Regions from separate parts of the Shewanella sp. 1311 genome, predicted to be linked through region 1. Evidence: predicted binding sites of a transcription regulator. Region 1 holds the regulator's gene; each other region holds the start of a gene.
The links. Region 1 encodes LexA, which represses DNA repair genes until DNA is damaged. Its sites were predicted from a motif close to TACTGTATNNNNATACAGTA; they were not measured.
Positions count from the first base shown of each region.

Region 2: a site for LexA is predicted at 1,565-1,584, ahead of dinB (DNA polymerase IV). Genes of this name have one in related genera too.
Region 3: a site for LexA is predicted at 2,831-2,850, ahead of AC5YB3_RS03325 (DNA topoisomerase III). Genes of this name have one in related genera too.
Region 4: a site for LexA is predicted at 3,200-3,219, ahead of recA (recombinase RecA). Genes of this name have one in related genera too.

Region 1 is NZ_CM181686.1:2,814,584-2,819,887, reverse strand. It holds gene plsB (glycerol-3-phosphate 1-O-acyltransferase PlsB) at 1-2,222, opposite strand, end outside; gene lexA (transcriptional repressor LexA) at 2,383-3,003, shown strand; gene AC5YB3_RS12665 (cell division inhibitor SulA) at 3,000-3,512, shown strand; gene coxB (cytochrome c oxidase subunit II) at 3,915-5,304, shown strand, end outside.
Region 2 is NZ_CM181686.1:1,524,865-1,530,168, reverse strand. It holds gene AC5YB3_RS07055 (methyl-accepting chemotaxis protein) at 1-1,418, shown strand, start outside; gene dinB (DNA polymerase IV) at 1,608-2,684, shown strand; gene AC5YB3_RS07045 (LysR family transcriptional regulator) at 2,728-3,627, opposite strand; gene AC5YB3_RS07040 (DMT family transporter) at 3,720-4,652, shown strand; gene AC5YB3_RS07035 (methyl-accepting chemotaxis protein) at 4,790-5,304, opposite strand, start outside.
Region 3 is NZ_CM181686.1:738,081-743,384, forward strand. It holds gene AC5YB3_RS03320 (alpha/beta fold hydrolase) at 1-497, shown strand, start outside; gene AC5YB3_RS03325 (DNA topoisomerase III) at 701-2,818, opposite strand; gene AC5YB3_RS03330 (hypothetical protein) at 2,985-3,272, shown strand; gene purF (amidophosphoribosyltransferase) at 3,460-4,974, opposite strand; gene AC5YB3_RS03340 (CvpA family protein) at 5,244-5,304, opposite strand, start outside.
Region 4 is NZ_CM181686.1:1,171,530-1,176,833, reverse strand. It holds gene rpoS (RNA polymerase sigma factor RpoS) at 1-168, shown strand, start outside; gene mutS (DNA mismatch repair protein MutS) at 372-2,942, opposite strand; gene recA (recombinase RecA) at 3,327-4,394, shown strand; gene AC5YB3_RS05345 (regulatory protein RecX) at 4,412-4,882, shown strand; gene alaS (alanine--tRNA ligase) at 5,252-5,304, shown strand, end outside.

The DNA.
Region 1 (5,304 bases):
GCGCCTAAACGCTGGGCGAGTAGATGACTCTCAGACTCAAGTTCTGAGCGCTCCATCTTAGGTCTGTTCGCTAACAGATTGAAGATAATGGCATAGCGTTGCAGAGTCTCGCTTACTGAACTGGCTAACAATAATAGTTGGCTAGTGTGTTCAGGCACGACAGTTAAGGTATCAGTCTCAACCACTAACCCTTGCTCAATGAAGAAATCCAGCACTTGATTGACATAGGCAGGTACATCCTTAATGCCCATGAAGAGTTCGGCTTTCAGCAGTGGATAAAAATCGGCAACGATTGACACCACTTGCTGACGCGGGATTTGCTCATTATGCGTTAAACAACTCGCAATTAAGGACGGCACGATAAATAAGTGAATGATATTATTACGATAGTAAGTCATAGACACTGCCTGACTCGCCTCGATAGACACGATTTCACCTAAAGGATCGGCACACACAACAAACTTGTTCAGCTCTAAACCTTGCTGCACTAAATGCTTACCATCACCTTCGGCAACCGAAGTATAAGTAGTGTAAGGCACTTTTTTGAGTAGGGTCAGATACAGATCAAGCTGACGTTCCAACAGACTGCGCTCTAAGGCATTTTGATCTGTCGCCAGCAACACTAAACTCGTCAAGGTCACCGAACTCGCCGCCGCCGCATCGTTAATATTCGTCATCACTCGATTCGCCAGCACGTTTACCGCTGGCGTTAACCAGCTTGGTTTTTGCTCAGGATCATCGGCCAACTCAGTACGCCAGTTTGGCGCGCGCTCATTTAAGAAGTTTTGCAGGGTTATAGGCTCGCCAAAGTTCACATAACCTTGACCGAAATTACCCAGTTTGCGGATCGCGCCAAACACTTGCCACACAGATTCTTTTTTCTTTTTCTTACCACTTAACTCTTTATGGTACGTCGCCACTTCCATCACATGGTCATAGCCTAAATACACAGGCACTAGCGTGACTGGACGCTCGATACCGCGCAGCACACTGTTCATAGTCATAGCAATCATGCCGGTTTTTGGCGCCAATAGACGACCCGTACGTGAGCGGCCGCCTTCGGAGAAATATTCCACCGAATAACCTTTAGCAAACAGTTGATCTAAATACTCACGGAATACTGCGGTATACAGCTTGTTGCCATTAAAACTACGGCGGATAAAGAAGGCACCACCGCGACGGAACATAGGTCCAGCGGGCCAGAAGTTGAGGTTAATACCTGCGGCAATGTGCGGCGGAACCATACCTTGATAGTACAAAATATACGATAACAGCAGGTAATCCATGTGGCTGCGATGACAAGGTACATAGACAATCTCGTGGCCATCATGGTGCAACTGGCGAACTTGCTCGGCGCCTTTAATGTTGATCCCGCTGTAAAGCTTGTTCCACAACCAAGTTAAAAAACGCTCGGCAATACGCACTAAACTATCTGAGTAATCTGCAGCGATTTCATCAAGGTACTCAATAGCCGTCTCGCGCGCTTGGGTCTCAGAAATCTTTTTGTTGGCCGCTTCTTCTTGAATCGCTTTACGCAACGACTCAGATTTGAGCAGCGAATGAAACAATGCTTGGCGATTTGGCAGCACAGGCCCTGTCATCACCTTACGTTGACGGCGGAAATGCACCCGCGCGACCCGCGCTAATTTATGGGCAATCCCCATGTCAGTGCCGTGTTCGTCGGCCATGTATCGCAGAGATACCGCATTTGAAAACTGTACGAAGTTATGTCGACCTAAGAATAGAATCATCAAGCATTTGCGCAGCCAAGTCGGGTTTTCCCGCTCAAACACAGCCGCCTTCATAGTGTCGTCTTCTTTCCCTGGCGTGCGGCCCCAATACAGGCTCACGGGCACCAGTTGAATGTCTAATTCAGGGCGCTCCTTATGCACGGCCAACAAACGCATAAAGCATTCGAGGAAAGGCTCGTTACCGGCACGCTCACCAAACAGCGGCTTACGCCCTTGAAGGCAGACAACCCGAGGCGCAATCACACCATTTGCCACTAAAGGCTCATAGGGGCTCGGTAGTCCTAACTTAGCCGTTATTTCACTCAGGGCAGCGATGTCACTCAGCGATTCCGTTTTCATCACATAAGCAAGGGGTCTGGAGGCATCCAGATTCAGATCGGCAAAGGGATCCTGAGGCACAACAATAGTGTGCACTAAGTGTTTTTGGATCCAGCGTAATGATTTCAACCAAAGAGAGTCGTGTTTAGGCATTATTCTTATGCAATTAAGTACGTTTACTAGCCCGGTAGAATACCAGACTATGGGTAATATTCGCTAATTCTCTCCAACATAGCTAAAAAGTGGTTAATACTTGCGCTGCAAATAATACTGTATATACTAACAGTAACTGTATAGAAAAACAGGAAACACCATGAGACCTTTGACGCCACGCCAAGCTGAAATTTTAGAGCTAATTAAACGAAATATTGCCGATACTGGCATGCCACCCACTCGGGCAGAAATCGCGACCCGTTTAGGTTTTAAGAGCGCCAATGCGGCTGAAGAGCATCTTAAAGCGTTGGCGAAAAAGGGCTGCATTGAGATCATGCCAGGCACATCGCGGGGCATTCGTCTGACTGCGGAAGTCGAAGAAGTAACTGAAACAGGTTTACCGCTTATCGGTCAAGTAGCCGCTGGCGAACCTATTCTCGCCCAAGAACATGTTGAACAGTACTACCAAGTCGACCCCAGCATGTTTCATCCCGCCGCCGATTTTTTACTGCGGGTTAAAGGCGACAGCATGAAGAATATCGGCATTCTCGAAGGAGATTTGCTGGCAGTTCATAAAGTACAACAAGCTAGAAATGGTCAAGTGGTTGTCGCTAGAGTCGACGACGATGTCACTGTTAAACGTTTCGAAAAAAAAGGTAATGTGGTCTATCTACACGCCGAAAATGAAGACTATTCCCCGATTAAAGTGGATTTAGGCTATCAAAGTTTAACAATTGAAGGACTCGCCGTCGGTGTGATCCGTAATGGAGATTGGCTATGAACAAACTACTTGGCAATGCACCCCGCCACCCGGGCTTGTGGCTCGATGAAGTACGTGATGCCGACTATGACTGGCACCATGCACCTATCGCCTGCATGCCAACGAAGACTCAAGGTCGCCAAGAATTAATTCATCTGAGCGCGCAACTCGCCCAGTTAAGCCAACAGGGCCGTTGGTTAGTGCTCATCAACCCGCCGAGTATTGGCTACAAACAAATGCTCGCCAACGCTGGCGTGCGTATGGATAGAGTCTTGCTGGTGCACGCGAAAGATGAAGTGGAAACCCTGTGGGCGATGGAAAAAGCCTTAACAAGTGGTACGTCCAGTGCGGTTATTACTTGGACCCAATCATTAGATGCACGCGATAATCGTCGCCTGCAAATTGTCGCTAAAAGTGCCCGCGCCATGGGCATAGTGCTAGAAGACGTAAACAGTCACTTACATGGCGACGTACGCATTGAGCAAGGTAGCCTCTTCGGCCAACAATCTTTTTTTAGCGCTGTGCATTAAATATTCATTTAATTTTTTACCTTGAAAGCCGCCTCGCCTATGAATGTGAGGCTTTTTTTTGGCAATTTTTCAGACAATTAGATAAATAAGTGATCTTGATCAATATTTAAACAGCAAGTATGGTTGGTTTAGTCGGCGATGATATATCGCCGCCCGTGGCAAATAAATCGAGCCGTTATCGCGTTCAAAATGCCACTAAAAATAGAGAACAGATTTATTTCAGTCGTATGTGCCAGCGTGGCTAATACCAGCAGTAATAATACTTAATTAAAAGTAACAGCCGCCAACGCACGTTGAAGTCAAAAAAGCTTTTTTGGGAACTGAAGAGTTTGCATAGAGTTGAGACTTACTGTGTTGCTCTTCTTTGTAGTTGCTATTCGCAATTGGCAGAGGAGAAGTCTTGTGAAGCAATTGTTGTATTGTTTACTCGTGGTGTTATTCGCACCACCGTTGGCCGCCGCGGACATGCGGTTCAACATGACCCCTGGCGTAACCGAGATCAGTGGCAAGGTTTATCACTTGCACATGACCATCTTGTATATCTGCTGCGCCATTGGCCTTGTGGTCTTTGGCGTGATGATTTACGCCATGATCAACCACAGAAAATCCAAAGGCGCTGTCGCGTCCCACTTTCACGAAAGCACTAAAGTTGAAATCGCTTGGACGATTCTGCCATTTATCATTTTGATCTTAATGGCGATTCCTGCGACAAAAACCTTAATTGCGATGGAAGATCCCAGTGACGCCGATCTGACCGTTAAAGTCACGGGTTCCCAATGGAAATGGCATTACAGCTATTTCGATCAAGACATTGATTTTTACAGCATACTCGCAACCCCTAGAGCCCAAATCGACGGTACCGAAACCAAGGGTGAACACTACCTATTGGAAGTCGATAAGCCGCTCGTACTGCCGATAAATCGCAAAATCCGATTTTTGATGACCTCTGAAGATGTCATCCATTCATGGTGGGTACCTGCTTTTGCCGTGAAGAAAGATGCCAACCCAGGATTTATCAATGAGGCTTGGACTCGCATCGACAAACCCGGTATTTACCGTGGTCAATGCGCCGAACTCTGCGGTAAAGACCATGGTTTTATGCCGATCGTAGTGCAAGCCTTACCCGAAGCCGAGTTTGAAGCTTGGGTAACGGAGCAGAAACAAGCCGCAGGCGCGGCGGCAGAAGCCGCTCAAGCCGCTTTATCACAGACCCTTAGCAAAGATGATCTGATGACCCAAGGTGAGCAAGTTTACCTCGGGCACTGCGCAGCCTGCCACCAGCCCAATGGCGAGGGGTTACAAGGCGTATTCCCACACCTCAAAGGCAGTCCGATAGCAACGGGACCGCTCAGCGGCCACCTTGAAATTGTGCTCAACGGTAAAACGGGTACGGCTATGCAAGCCTTTAGTAAGCAATTGACTGCACAAGAAATTGCCGCTGTGATTACCTATGAGCGTAATGCTTGGGGCAATAATACTGGCGATGCTGTACAGGCCAAAGACGTCAACGAGCACATGAACGGTAGTGCAGGCACACAGGCACCTGCTACCGCACCAGCCAATACGACCCCAACTCCCGCACCTACAACTGAGCCCGCAGCAGTTGTCGACTCCACAACCATAGTGGATCCGGCGAGCCTCCCCACTCTCACCCATGAGGCACTGATGGCCGAAGGTGAAACTGTCTACACCACCACTTGTGCGGCCTGCCATCAGTTGACGGGAGCAGGCATACCACCCGCCTTCCCCGCCCTCGCTGGCAGTGCTATCGCCACTGGGCCCGTCGCCAATC
Region 2 (5,304 bases), 1.3 Mb from region 1:
TGATTGATACTATTGGAAAATCCCTGCTGGCACCGATTAAATACCGTGATTTTGGCCAAGCTTTCTTAATGACAGACGAAGGCAAGCTAGTGTATTTCCCTGGTTTTTCCGAGCGTTTCCCGCCGGGCTCCTTGGCGAATCAAGTGGATACTCAGTTTAAGGACACATCAGGATTTTCCGCCTTAAGACAACAGATGCAAAGAGAAGCGCAAGGGTTTGCTAATGTTACATTTAATGGCGTTCCCCAGCGGGTGAGCTTTGTGACTGTGGGCGGCGATTATCCCAAACAAAAGTGGCACTTAGCCTTTATGTTGCCTCACGAAGTGATTGAAGCACCAGTGACCGCCGCGTTCTGGAATGCCAGTATGGTTGCCATAGGTATCATGCTGCTAATGGGCGTGACCGTGTGGTTGATGTTGCTGCCCTTTAGACGCCAGTTAGCTAAGTTATTGGATGCGATGGAAGATATCGCCGAAGGTGACAGTGATTTATCAAAACGTATTCTAATGGATCGAGAAGATGAGTTAGGTAAACTTGGCGATGCTTTTAACCGCTTTGCCGAGAAAGTGCAGCATATGTTGTTGGATACACGCAGCTTAACCCAAGAGGTTGGCACGGGCGTTATCGATGCGCGGCAAATCTGCGACTTAGCCGTGTCGTCGGTCTCATCGCAAAAGCAGCAGATAGATTCGGTTGCCACCGCCGCAACGCAAATGGCGCAAACCAGTCAAGAAATGGCTGTCAGTGCCCAGCGGGCGAATGATTTTGCCCAGAAGGCGCAGACTCAAGCCCACGATGGTACACAGATTGTTTCCCGTGCGACCGAAGGGATGAAGGCACTGTCGCAACAAGTGATTGCGGCGGCGAAAGTGATTAAACACTTACGCAATAGCTCAGAGCAAATCGGTGAAGTCTTGAGCGTGATCCGTAACATTGCCGAACAAACCAATCTATTGGCATTGAATGCGGCGATTGAAGCGGCGCGTGCGGGTGAGCAAGGTCGCGGCTTTGCTGTGGTGGCCGACGAAGTGCGCACGTTGGCATCGCGTACCCAAGATTCTACCGCTAACATTCAAGGCATTATCCAAACCTTGCAACAAAGCGCATTGCAGGCTGAGCAAGTGATGGAATCGGGCGTTGAGCAAGCGAAAGCGGGGCAAGAGCTAACGACTCAGGTCGAAGCGGCACTGAATGATATTGCGACGGCGATTATGTCAATCCAACAGCAAACGGTTGAAATAACCGTAGCAATCGATCAGCAAGCCGTGGCAGCCGAGGAAGTGGCGCTCAATGTCGATAATGTGCGGGGGTTGTCGGATCAGTCTTTGCTTTCGAGTCAGGACTTGTCGCAAAGCTTGCAAGGCTTTGAAGATATGACCCGCGCACTTACTCGCAATATCGGCCAATTTAAGATTTAAGCCTGAGCTGGTCAGTGAACTATTCGCTCACTGATCATCAGCTCAATCACGGCATCACTCATAGTGCACTCACAAAAGGAGCTTAGGCTCCTTTTTATTTTAGGTTTCCCGCCCGATCCTCGCTAAATTGATGACGAACACTTGATTACTGTTTTTATATACAGTATTTTGGCGTTGGAGGAATTCAACGTGCGAAAAATTATTCACATCGATATGGACTGCTATTTTGCGGCAGTGGAAATGCGCGACTTTCCCGAATACCGTGGCAAGCCTTTAGCTGTGGGCGGCAGCAGCGATCGTCGTGGTGTTATTAGCACTTGCAGTTATGAGGCACGTAAATTCGGTGTGCGTTCGGCGATGGCGACCGCTTATGCCTTTAAGTTGTGTCCCGATCTCATTTTGGTTCCTGGGCGGATGCAGGTTTATAAAGATGTGTCGCTGCAAATTCGTGAAATCTTCTCCCGTTATACCCCATTGATTGAGCCGTTGTCCTTAGATGAAGCCTATTTAGACGTGAGTGAGTGCCAACAATATAAGGGCTCGGCGACCTTGATTGCGCAGGCCATTCGCAGCGATATCTTAGCCGAAACTGGGTTAACCGCTTCGGCAGGCATAGCACCGGTGAAGTTTTTGGCTAAAGTTGCCTCGGATTTGAATAAGCCAAACGGCCAATATGTGATTACTCCAGAGACACTTCCTGATTTTGTTAAAACCTTATCGCTGCGTAAAATTCCCGGTGTCGGCAAAGTCACCGCCGAAAAGCTCTCCTCGCTTGGGCTCAATACCTGTGGTGATGTGCAAGCCTATTCTAAACCTGAGTTATTGGCGCGATTCGGCAAGTTTGGTGGCGTCTTGATTGAGCGTTCCCAAGGCATCGATGAGCGGGGCATTTCCGCTGACAGGGAACGTAAATCAGTGGGTGTTGAAACCACGCTGGCGAAGGATATTTATAGCCTAGAGCAGTGCCAACAAGTGATGCCGGGATTGATCCAAGAATTAGCCCTACGTTTGAGCCGCAGCGCTAAAGAGCGCAAAATTCACAAGCAAGTGGTCAAGCTCAAGTTTAATGATTTCAAGCAAACCACCATTGAGCATCGTAGTGATGAAGTCTCGATTGTGATGTTTTATGATCTACTCGCACAGGCGATGGCAAGGCAAGAGGGGCGCGGCATTCGTCTATTGGGTATTTCGGTAGGACTCGCCGATTCTATCCTCGCAGTGCCCGAAATCCCAAATGCCCAGACTCAGCTTGATTTAGCGCTCTAGCTGTTTACTGAGTCGATACGCCGCAGACTCATGCCTGAATGGCTCAATAAGCCTCGGGTGGATTCGCCAACATAAAATCAATTAACAGTCTGACCCGCAAGGGTAAATTGTCCCGATCGCGATACATCAAGTAGGCGGTGCGCGGAATACCTTGCCATTCTGGCAGTATTTGAACGAGCTTGCCGCTTTGTATCTGTTCACTCGCCATGCTGATGGGTAATAGCCCAATACCGAGTCCCGCCACTACAGCCTGACTGGCGATCGCCATATCATCGACGGCTAATTTGATATTCCCCCTCGGCTCAAACTCGAAATCTTGTCCTGTGATATTGTGTTGTAAGCGCCATGTTTTTACGGGCTTTGCGATGATAACCGGATGTTGTTCGAGTGCTTCTATGGCTTGCAGTGTATGCCACTGGGTTGCCGATGTGCTGGCGCAAAGCACAAAGCTAATCGTGGTGAGCGGCCTTGCAATCCAATCGGGATCTTTAGGTTCACCCACTCGAAAGGCGATATCGATGGCGTTTTCACTGACATCGATATTCATGTTCGACAGGCTTAAATCGATGTCGATATTGGGATAATGCCGTTGGAAGGCGTTGAGTGATTCACCTAGCCAGCGATAGGTTGTATTGATAGGCGCCGAGATCCGCAGTTTGCCAACCGCTTGATGTTTATCCGCATGCAACTCACCGGATACCTGGTTTAACTCGATAAACAGCGGGCCACAGCGTTCGAGATAACGCTGACCTGTGGCGGTAAGGTTGACTCTATGGGCGTCTCTGTGCAGTAAACGCAGGCCTAATGATTGTTCTAACAGATTGATTCGACGGCTTAAGGTTGAAGGTGGAATGCCTAAGTGTTGCGCCGCGAGCTTAAAGCTCCCTTGTTGTGCCACCACCCAAAATAAGCGCATATCGTCTAAGGAATAATTAAGTTTCATATTTGGAATTTAAGCTCTCAATCTTGTAGGTTTTAATAATATATGAAACTTATAAACTAAGCTCAATCCCAATTATCTCCCTAGAGTCCGATATGAAATCCCATACACCTTACATGACATTCGTTTGTCTACTTATTTGCGTTTTTAGCTGGGGCAGCGTGTTTCCCATAGCTAAGCGAGTGCTGGAGGATATGTCAGGTGAATCCCTCGTATTCTGGCGTTTTACCATTGCGGCGGTGACTCTGGCGTTATATATCGTTTTCACTCGTCAAGCTTGGCCCAAATTGAGTTTGGCACAATACACTGTCATAGCGCTGGTGGGCGTGATTGGTGTGGGCGGCTTAAATCTGGCGTTATTTAATGGGCTGCAGCACACCTCTGCCGCCAATGGCGCCTTGATTATGGCGCTCAGCCCGCTAGTGACTTCAATCGTCAACGCGCTATTACAGCGTGAATGGCTCAGCAGACAACAAGTGTTCAGCTTAGTCGGTGGTTTGGCGGGCGTACTGCTAGTGATCACCAATGGCAGTGTGCAGCAGTTGCTCAACTTTAGTTTTAACCAAGGTGATGTGATGATTGCCGCCGGCATGTTGGCGTGGAGTGGTTATACCATTTGTTCGCAACGGGTCGGCCATTGGTTGCCTGTGTTGCCATTTACCTTGCTGAGTATGATAGCTGCTAGTGTGTCTATGTCCGTTGTTGGGCTAGGCCGTGGTGAGTTTCACGCTTGGCAGGAGTTGATGGGGCTGTCGACGATGGCTTTGTCTAGCGTGCTCTACATAGGTTTATTCGCTACTGTGCTCGGTTATCTGTTTTGGATTAACGGCGTTAAAGCGCTTGGCCCCGCTAAGGCATCGATCTTTTTTAATCTCGTGCCCGTTTTTGCAGCATTAACGGCGTTAGCTATGGGGCAGGCGGTAACGGAAATTCAATTGGTAGGGATGCTGATAGTAATCCTTGCGTTGATGTTACCTATGTTAGTCAACCTACGCGCGGCAAGAGGCTTAGTGGTTAAGCGCTGCTAATCGATGCTAGCTTTGCTGTTTAAATATAAGGGAGCACCTGAATTCAGATAATCACTGCGACAGGTTTATGCTCCCTTATTCGTTGGATGCTACTTAATTAAAACGTCACATATTTGCAAGCTTCCACTTTCAACAACTTACAGTTTAAAACGACTGACTAGCGCCGTGAGGTTACCCGCCATTGACGAGAGTTGTACGCTTGCTGCGTAGATTTCATCAGTGTTGCGTAAACTGTCCTCCGACTGTTCGGCAATGTGTTGAATATTTTGATGACTCTCATTGGCCATAGTGGTTTGCGCTTTGGCAGCGAGGGCGATTTGATTATTCATTTCGCTGATCTGACTCACCATTTCTGCAATATGCGCTAAGGCTTCACCGGCATTACTGGCGGCTTCGACGCTCGAAATCGCTTTTTCATTACCAATATTAATTGCCGCCACAGCGCTTTGGGTGCCATTTTGCACATTGGCGATCATCAATTTAATTTCTTCGGTGGATTGGTGGGTCTTAGAGGCGAGGGAGCGCACTTCATCGGCAACCACAGCAAAGCCGCGTCCTTGCTCGCCCGCTCGCGCCGCTTCAATCGCTGCGTTAAGGGCTAATAGATTGGTCTGTTCGGCAATAGATTGGATCACCTCAAGTACGCGGCCGA
Region 3 (5,304 bases), 2.1 Mb from region 1:
CGTTATTTTTAAATCATTTTGGTCAAATGCTCGACTACAACACTAACCCGATTTTTGCCCTGCTGCATGAGGCTATTTACTGCCAGCACTCAGCTTCACAATGGGCGGCACACAGAGTAAGACAACAATTCCCCGCCTTTAATTATCAGCAAGGTAAACCATTTTTATTCACCGGCGAGATGATTTACCCTTGGATGTTTGACCAATTCAGTCACTTAGTTCCGCTTAAAGCCGCGGCAGAAATCCTTGCCCATAAATCAGATTGGCCTGCACTGTATAATCTTGAACAACTTGCGCAAAACCGCGTCCCCGTTGCCGCAACCATTTACAGTGAAGATATGTTTGTCGAGATGCAATATAGCCTAGAAACCGCGCAACAGGTCGGCAGGCTAAAGTATTGGTTAACGTCAGAATATGAACACAACGGCATTCGCATGGATGGTGAGCACATACTGGATAAGCTCATCAGCTTAAACCGAGGCGACACCTTAAGATAAAGGTTAATTTTAAGGGCTAATTAAGTTAACGCTGACATTATAAACCTGCTCCTCATCTATTGAGTGATTTTGGCAAGTTTCAACGACCTATTTCCGTATGAGTAAACCGTTTTGGTTTACTCTTTTTTTTTGCCAAAATTTAGGGCTATTTCCAGCCATTTAATGGCCGGAAATGCCCCTAAAACCAATGATACTCGTGCCTATCAAACCTCAGAAGCCACTTTGCGTGTTCGACTCCGAGTCCCTGAACTCGCACTCGACTTTTTCGCACTGCTACTTGTTGTTGTACTTGTTTTAGCGGTACTTGCCGTGCCAGTGCGTTTTGTCGAGCTAGAGGCTTTACGGTAAGGCGACTTACGATAACCGGATTTATTCCCAGCCGTTTTACGATAACCTTGGCCTTTTAAACCATTAAGCGCGGTGGGCAGTTGTGCTCCTGCATTGTGAATAAGCGTGGATAAAGTACCGAGCAGCGGTTGCATAAAGGCTTGATAGGAGGTTTCTTTATGACAAATACCGTTCAAGCTTGCTTCCCAAAGGGCAGTCATGTCAGGCGTTGTTGCACTCGCGGGTAAGCTGTTAATTAATCCCTTACCCACATCCGTCGAAACGATAGATTTACCTAAGCGTTGTAAAAAAACGCGTTTAAACAGTAGTTCAATAATGCCTGCACGGGTGGCTTCAGTACCTAAGCCATCAGTTTCTTTGAGAATTTTACGGATCTCAGGGTCGGTTACGTAACGGCTAATCCCCGTCATAGCACTGAGTAAAGTGGCATCGGTAAAGGCCTTTGGCGGCTGAGTATTTTTCTCCAGTAACTCGCCTCGAGTACAATGCAAAGCCTGACCTAGTTTCAGAGGCGGTAATTGGCCGATAAACTCGTCATTCTCCTCATCATCCTTACCCGCATTTTCCTCCGTCGACTTGTTGCCACTCGGCTTACTACCATTTGGCTCTTGGCGGGCAAAGAGCAGCTTCCAGCCAAGAGATTTATCCTGACGCGCCTTGGTATTAAATAAGCCGCCCTCTATTGTCACTTGTACTGTGGTTTCACTGTAACAATAGGCCGGATAAAACTGGGCTAAGTACTGGCGGGCAACATGAAGATATAACTGCCTCTCACGCTGACTCAAGTTGGATAAGTTAGCCGTCTTCTCGGTAGGAACAATGGCGTGGTGGGCATCCACTTTTTTATCATCCCATGCCTTGGATTTAAGCCGTGGATCGGGGGCATCGGCGCCTTGCAGTAACTCAGCGGCACCACCGCTAATCGCCCTAAGAACCGACGGCGCTAGGCTATGTTGCTCGACGGGTAAATAACGGCTGTCGGAGCGGGGATAGGTAATGAGTTTATGGCGTTCATACAAACTCTGGCAGGTATCGAGTACATCCTTAGCACTCATGCCAAACCGTTTCGCCGCATCAATCTGCAACGCGGATAAGCTGTAGGGCAATGGCGGATTCTGTTTCTTGTCCTTAGCCACTAATTGAGTGACTAAGGCGGGTTTATCACTGATGCGACTCACCACATTTTGCGCTAACCCTCTGGCTAGTACTCGCCCTTCTTCGTCCATATAGGGCTGACAAGCTTCGCTGGGTTGCCACTTAGCGCTGAAGTTTTCCTGCTTTTCGGTCGCCAAATGCGCTAGCACTTCATAGAAAGGTTTAGATTGAAAATTAGCAATCTCTTCATCACGGCGCACCACTAGCCCGAGTAAAGGCGTTTGCACTCGCCCGACGGACAATACGCCTTGATAACCAACCTTTTTACCTTGGATAGTGTACGCGCGGGTCATATTCATGCCGTAGAGCCAATCGGCGCGGCTACGGGCTAAGGCCGATGTGGACAAAGGAATAAACTCTCGATTACTGCGCAGCTGCGTTAGCGCCCGTTTTACGGCTTGTGGGTTTAAGTCGCTGATCAGTAAACGCTGAGTTTGATGTAACTTGTCACCCCTCACGCCAAGATAGGCAATCACTTCATCCACGAGTAACTGCCCTTCACGGTCGGGATCGCCCGCATTGACCAGCGTATTGGCTTGTTTGACTAATCGTTTTAGCACTGTGAGTTGACTGCGAGTTGCGGCCTTAGGTTTTAGTTGCCACTTGTCAGGCACTATTGGCAAGTGCTCGAATTTCCACGACTTAAATTCGGGATTATAGGCATCAGGTTCTGCTTGTTCGAGCAAGTGACCGACACACCAAGACACGCAATCGCCATTGGCGGCTTCGATAAATCCATCGCCTTTTTTATGGGGTTTAGGCAATACATCGGCAATGGCCCGCCCTAGGCTAGGTTTTTCTGCGATATAGAGGATCATACAAACACCAGGCACTGGATATAATTACAGTATAATTTAGCCCAAACGCCCGATGAGTGCAAATTTCTGTGGCAAACCGAGCTTAAATACCAAAGCTCAAGTGTAAATTCAATTGCGAATAATTCTCAACAACTACTAGAATACACTAAATTTTAGAGGAGTGGCTATGAGACAATTTGCAATAAATGCGCGGCAGACGATGACAATCAGTCCAGCATTGATATTAAGATTCAATCAGTTACTGCTATTTCATAGCCTGATGTTACTCGCGATAAGCATGCTCACCAGCACTTGGCTGGGACAAATGAAAATCATCGACATGCCTTTAGCATGGGGATTCATGTTAGTAATGCCCATTGCGGTGAGTTTATCGCTACTGCTAAAACACCAAGTCACCCGCCATAGCTTAAGCAGCTTATTCGGGGTGTGGATGCTGCTGTGGATCTGGGGATAAACACGACAAAACCTATGGCTGAAAAGATCAGCAGCCTCGCATGCGGATGTCGAGAACAAACACTCATAGATGTTCCCCCTCGCCCAATCGCGATACCTTTCCCAAGTGGCGGTTAACGCTCCATAAAAAAGCCATAAAAAAAGCCAATGACATTATCACTGGCTTTTTATCCGCCTAACGTTTCACCTTATGGGTGACAGACGTTATGCAGTTCTAAGTTAGTACCTATATCTTTGTTACGATCCGCTTTAGCATCGTCATTACGCAGTTGCGTCAAGTGATCTAAATACGCTTGATCTACATCGTTAGTGATGTAATGACCATCAAAAACAGAGGTTTCGAAACGCTTAATCGCTGGATTTTCCATTCTTACCGCTTCGATTAAATCAGGTAAGTCTTGGAAAATAATGCCATCGGCACCAATTAACTTAGCGATTTCATCGGCATCACGGCCATGGGCGATCAACTCGTTTGACGTTGGCATGTCGATACCATATACGTTCGGGAAACGAATTTCCGGTGCGGCAGAGGCAAAGTACACTTTCTTGGCACCCGCTTCACGGGCCATTTCGATGATTTGCTCAGACGTCGTACCGCGAACGATAGAGTCGTCCACCAGCAAGACATTTTTGCCTTTGAATTCAGTGTTAATCGCATTCAACTTGCGACGCACTGACTTCTTACGTTCCTGTTGACCCGGCATGATAAAAGTACGACCAATATAACGGTTTTTCACAAAACCTTGGCGGTATGGTAAGTCCATGCAACGGGCAATTTCCAGCGCGATATCGCAAGAAGTTTCAGGAATAGGGATCACCACGTCGATGTCATGATCGTACCATTCTTTCTTAATCTTCTCGCCAAGCTTAGCGCCCATGTTTACGCGACTGGCATAAACAGACACTTTATCGATAGTCGAATCTGGACGGGCAAAATAAACGAATTCGAAGATACAAGGGGCGTAGCTAGGTTCTGCTGCACATTGACGGGTATACAGCTGACCATCAATTGACACGTAAATCGCTTCACCTGGCGCCACATCACGCATCACTTCAAAACCGACGGCATCGAGTGCCACGCTTTCAGAAGCGACCATATATTCAGTACCCGTTGGCGTTTCGTGCTTACCTAACACCAGAGGACGAATACCAAATGGGTCACGGAACGCGACTAGGCCTTGACCGATAATCATAGCCACAACCGCATAGGCACCACGAGCTTGCTGGTGTACGTTAGCGACGGCATCGAACACTTCTTCCGACGTCAGGGTCAAACTCGTAGTTTTTTGCAGTTCGTCGGCCAACAGGTTGAGCAACACTTCAGAATCTGAAGTGGTGTTCACATGGCGACGTTTTTTGATCAGCCCTTCGGCTAATTCGACTGTATTGGTTAAGTTGCCGTTGTGGGCTAAAGAGATCCCAAATGGCGAGTTAACATAGAAAGGCTGCGCTTCAGATGCGCTTGAACTGCCCGCTGTTGGATAACGCACATGGCCAATACCTGCATTACCTTGTAGGCGTTGCATGTGTTTGACTTCAAAAACGTCTTTGACCAGACCATTGGCTTTACGCAGTCTGAAAGCACCACGATCAATGGTCACAATACCTGCCGCATCCTGACCTCTGTGCTGCAACACTGTCAGTGCATCATAAATGGTCTGATTAACCGATGATTGGCCAACTATTCCGACGATACCACACATGGGTAAGCTTCCTCATTGTAAGATGTTCTATGCCCTTTCATGTTGAAATATAAGCAAATGATAAAGTAAACCTCTAGCCTTTCGGCTTAAGTGCTACCTATCGGTCGCCAAGGTATCCCGTCACTGACCTGTTAATCGCAATCGCACGCCTAAACTTGCTATTGCGCTCACAGTTACCCTGTTTTTAGGCATAAACCCTTGAACAGGAGTGACGTACATACCTAAGCGATTGCTACTTTCCATCACTTAGGATTAATTAATTTTCTTTCTTATAGTTTGGGTACAAAGCTGGAGGTGTTTTCCAAATAGTCAAAAAACCATTGAATGACA
Region 4 (5,304 bases), 1.6 Mb from region 1:
CGCCGTTTTGGTCTGTTAGGTTATGAACCTTCTACACTCGAAGATGTGGGTGCTGAAATTGGTTTGACCCGTGAACGTGTTCGTCAAATCCAAGTGGAAGCATTGAAACGTTTACGTGACTTATTAGGATCTCAAGGTTTATCTGTTGAAGCATTGTTTAGAAACTAATTATTTCGAAACTAATAAATGAGAAATTAAGATCAGTTGTTCGTTGATCTCTATGCCTAGCTCCTAGCTAAGGTCTAGTGATTTAGTCTAGTGCTTAGGTCTAGTCGATAAAAGTAAAACGCCCACTAAAGAGTGGGCGTTATTGTTTCTAGTCCTTTATTGCTGATCATATTGCTTGGCGAATATCATCCGTTCACAGAGCTTTAGCTCAGACGTTTCAGCTCATAGAGCAAATCAAGTGCTTGTTTTGGCGTTAAGTTATCGGGATTAATGCTACTTAACTTCGTTAGCGCTGGATTCTCAACAGGTTCAGGTAACGCGAGTAAGCTTTGAATAGGCGTCCTCGTTCCTTCAGCTTGATGATCGCGACTCTCCAATTGCTGCAACTTATGTTTAGCGGCTTTAATCACTTTGTTTGGTACGCCAGCAAGCGCCGCAACTTGTAAGCCGTAGCTTTTACTAGCGGCGCCTTCTTGCACTGCATGCATAAAGGCGATGGTATCGTCGTGTTCAATGGCATCGAGGTGCACATTGTAAACACCGGCCATTAATTCAGGCAACTGAGTTAGTTCAAAATAATGGGTGGCGAATAGGGTCATAGCGCCGACTTGCTGGGCTAAATACTCTGCCGCCGACCAAGCAAGTGATAAACCATCATAGGTGGATGTTCCGCGGCCGATTTCATCCATTAACACTAAGCTACTGGCGGTGGCGTTGTGTAGAATGTTGGCGGTTTCTGTCATTTCGACCATAAAGGTTGAACGACCAGAGGCCAGATCGTCTGATGCGCCAATACGGGTAAAGATACGATCGATAGGGCCGATCAGTGCGCGATCTGCTGGCACAAAACAACCAATATGAGCCATCAGCGTGATCAAAGCGACTTGACGCATATAGGTCGATTTACCGCCCATGTTAGGTCCGGTGACAATCAACATACGTCTTTGATTGTGCAAGGTGACTGGGTTAGCGATAAACGGTGTTTGACTCACACGTTCCACCACTGGGTGACGACCAGCCTCTATCTGTACGCCGATATCTTGGCTCAGCTCAGGGCAAGTGTAGCCTAAGGTTTCGGCGCGCTCAGCAAAGTTACTTAACACATCAAGTTCTGCCGCCGCTCGAGCAAAAGCTTGTAATTCATGTAATTTTGGCAGAATAAGATCAAATAATTGTTCCCATAACTGCTTTTCGAGTGCCAGTGCTTTACCTTGGCTCGAGAGCACTTTTTCTTCGTACTCCTTAAGTTCGGGCGTGATATAACGCTCCATATTCTTAAGGGTTTGACGTCGTTGATAATTGAGCGGCACCTGCGAGGATTGCAAGCGGCTCACTTCAATGTAATAGCCGTGTACACGGTTATAGCCGACTTTAAGTGTGTTGATACCTGTACGTTCTTTTTCTCTGGCTTCGAGTTGTACTAAGTAATCACTCGCACCTTCGCTAAGACCGCGCCATTCATCTAATTCGCTGTTGTAGCCTTCACGGATCACACCGCCATCGCGGATAAGCATGGGAGGATTATCGACTATCGCGCGCTCAAGCAAGGCTTGTTCAGCGGGGAACTCACCTAAGTGTTGCCGTAATTGAGTTGTGTGCGGCGCGCTCAGTGTGCTTAAACTCTGTTGTAATTCAGGTAGTAAGCCCAGTGCTTGACGTAAACGGGCAAAGTCCCTTGGGCGAGCGGTACGCAGCGCGAGTCTTGCCATGATACGTTCGATATCGCCAAGTGCCTTTAATTGCTCATGCAGACCTTCGTGGGCGTCGGTATCGAGTAATTCAGCCACCGCCTGTTGGCGTGCTTTGATGTGCTTAGGATCTCGCAGTGGCTGATGGATCCAGCGTTGCAACATGCGGCTGCCCATAGGCGTCGCCGTGTTATCCAATACTGCAGCCAAGGAATTATCGCGGCCACCGGCAAGGTTTTGAGTGAGTTCTAGATTTCGGCGCGTTGCCGCATCAAGCACTATGCTATCGGTTTGATTAAAGCGGGTAATGGCATTGATATGGGGCAGGGCTGTGCGCTGTGTGTCTTTGACGTATTGCATCAAGCAACCTGCAGCCTGCAGTGATAAACGTGCATCTGCAATACCAAAACCATGCAAGTCTTTCGTGCCAAACTGAGCCAGTAGTAACTTGATGCTAGTGTCGTAATCAAATTCCCATTCAGGGCGACGACGTTTACCTTTAAAACCGTTTAGTAGACCTAGTTCGCCAAAGTCTTCACTGTAGAGAATTTCAACGGGATTAGTGCGTTGCAATTCAGCTTCTAATGACTCTCGTGTGTCGAGCTCAGCAATCACAAAACGTCCGGATGAAACATCCAGAGTGGCATAACCAAAACCGATTTTACCTTGATAAACCGCTGCCAATAGATTGTCTTGGCGTTCCTGCAGCAGGGCTTCGTCGGTTAAGGTGCCAGGCGTGACGATACGCACCACTTTACGCTCAACAGGACCTTTAGAGGTTGCTGGGTCGCCAATTTGTTCGCATATCGCAACCGATTGACCAATTTGAACTAATTTCGCAAGATAGCCTTCCACAGCATGGTAAGGCAGTCCCGCCATGGGGATAGGATCGCCACCACTTTTACCGCGCGCCGTGAGTGAAATGCCTAACAGCTCAGAAGCACGTTTAGCATCGTCATAAAACAACTCGTAGAAGTCACCCATGCGATAAAACAGCAACATGTCGTGATGTTCTGCTTTCATGGTCAAGTACTGACGCATCATAGGAGTATGTTTTTCTAAATCATCGGTATCAATTACATTCATTAAATCGTTATCGTCCGTTGTGACTGCCGTGGTTATGTGGGATTAAGCGCTATGGAAGCAGAAGACTGCTGTACAATTTTCAGCTAAAAAGACCACGCAAAATTTGCTGCGCCAATCTTAGCAATAATTTACCGAAAATTGAGCCCTTGATGACGGATATTCGTCAAAGGAATGCAATATCCGATTTGATATTCGCTAAAACCTTGGCCATATTAAAAAATCCCATTAGCTAAAAATAATTCAGTCACAGGTCTTGATACTGTATGATTGTACAGTATACTAGTCAGCAGAATTAAGGAAAAAAGCGCGGCTTTTTGAATTACCCGTTTGTAAATTGAATATTACTTTTGACAGCTTAAGGCTTGTCTTGATGAGGGAACTGGAATGAAGGTCGATCCAAATAAAGAGAAAGCACTTGCTGCGGTATTGATCCAAATTGAGAAACAATTTGGTAAAGGCTCCATCATGAAGCTGGGTGAAGATCGCTCTATGGATGTTGAGACCATTTCTACCGGTTCTCTGTCTCTGGACGTTGCTTTAGGCGCTGGCGGTTTGCCAATGGGTCGTATCGTTGAGATCTATGGTCCTGAATCATCAGGTAAAACGACACTGACTTTAGAAGTGATTGCCGCAGCGCAACGTGAAGGTAAAACCTGTGCCTTTATCGATGCTGAGCATGCACTCGACCCTATCTATGCTAAAAAATTGGGCGTAGATATTGATAACCTGCTGTGTTCGCAACCAGATACCGGCGAGCAAGCGCTTGAGATTTGTGATGCATTAACTCGCTCAGGCGCTGTTGACGTTATCGTCGTCGACTCAGTGGCGGCATTAACGCCTAAAGCTGAAATCGAAGGCGAAATTGGTGATTCTCACATGGGCCTAGCGGCACGTATGATGAGCCAAGCCATGCGTAAACTTGCGGGTAACTTAAAGCAATCTAACACCTTACTTATCTTCATCAACCAAATCCGGATGAAGATTGGTGTTATGTTCGGTAACCCTGAAACCACAACCGGCGGTAACGCACTGAAGTTCTATGCCTCTGTCCGTTTAGACATTCGCCGTACTGGTGCCATTAAAGACGGCGATGAAGTTGTCGGTAATGAAACTCGTGTTAAAGTGGTGAAAAACAAGGTTGCAGCACCGTTCAAGCAAGCTGAATTCCAAATCCTTTATGGCCAAGGTATTAACCGTACTGGTGAGTTAGTTGACTTAGGCGTAGCCCATAAGTTGATTGAAAAAGCGGGTGCTTGGTACAGTTATAAAGGCGATAAAATCGGTCAAGGCCGTGCTAATGCAGGTAAATATTTGACTGAAAACCCAGCCATTGCTACTGAAATTGACAAGACATTACGTGAGTTACTTTTGAGCAATCCTAGTGCACTGGCTGCCAAAGCTGATGCTAGCACGGAAGATAATGTTGATTTAGAAACAGGCGAAGTATTCTGAGTCAGTCAGCCCGTCAAATCGCGGTCGCGCTGTTAGCGCGCCGCGATTATTCCCGCCTACAAATCCGCGATAAATTGCTCGAAAAAGGTTTCGAACTGAATGATATCGAACCTGTGCTCGATGCTTGCGAATCCTCCGGTTTTATCAATGATAATCGCTATGCTGAACTGTTGGTCCGTAGCCACATTAGTCGAGGCCACGGTGCCATCCGCATTCGCCAAGCGATAGCGCAAAAAGGCTTGGCTAAAGATTGCATTGAAGCGGCGATAACCAATAGCGATTGTGACTGGTTTGAACTAGCAAAAGATAAAGCCACCAAAAAGTATGGTGTTCCCCGCGTAACAGAAGTGAAGGGCTCTAAAGCTCGGGATGTCATCGCGAAGGAAAAGGCTAAACGAGTGCGGTTTTTGATGGGCCAAGGCTTTAGCTACGATCAAATCACTTATGCGTTAGATTCAGATCCCAATGATCTCGACGACGATTATTAATCGCCTCAATTCATCGATTGCGATGTAACCTTAAGACTGTAAAAGCTTCTTTAACAAGCCCTCAGAAAATTTCTTCTAAAATGTCATCAAATGGGCTTTGTTGCTTTCGTTCCCGACACTTTACCCACTTGCTCAAATACTGTACTTTTTGCACCTAACCCGCAGAGTCTGTCATTGTCCTTTATTATTGCTGTTTTGCCTCTAGCTACTCTGGTATGGGCTATTCACGCAAAAATATTAAATTCCTGATGTGCATATCACCAATCAAGGCTGGTCGTCCTTCCTTAGTCTGCTTATAATGCTGGGCAAATAGAAATACGGCTAGCCTAAGGCGTAGCTGGTAATGCTTACCCAATTCAGGATGATTTCATGTATCAAACTACAGCAGAGCTTAGAAGCGCTTTCCTCGAATTTTTCCGCAG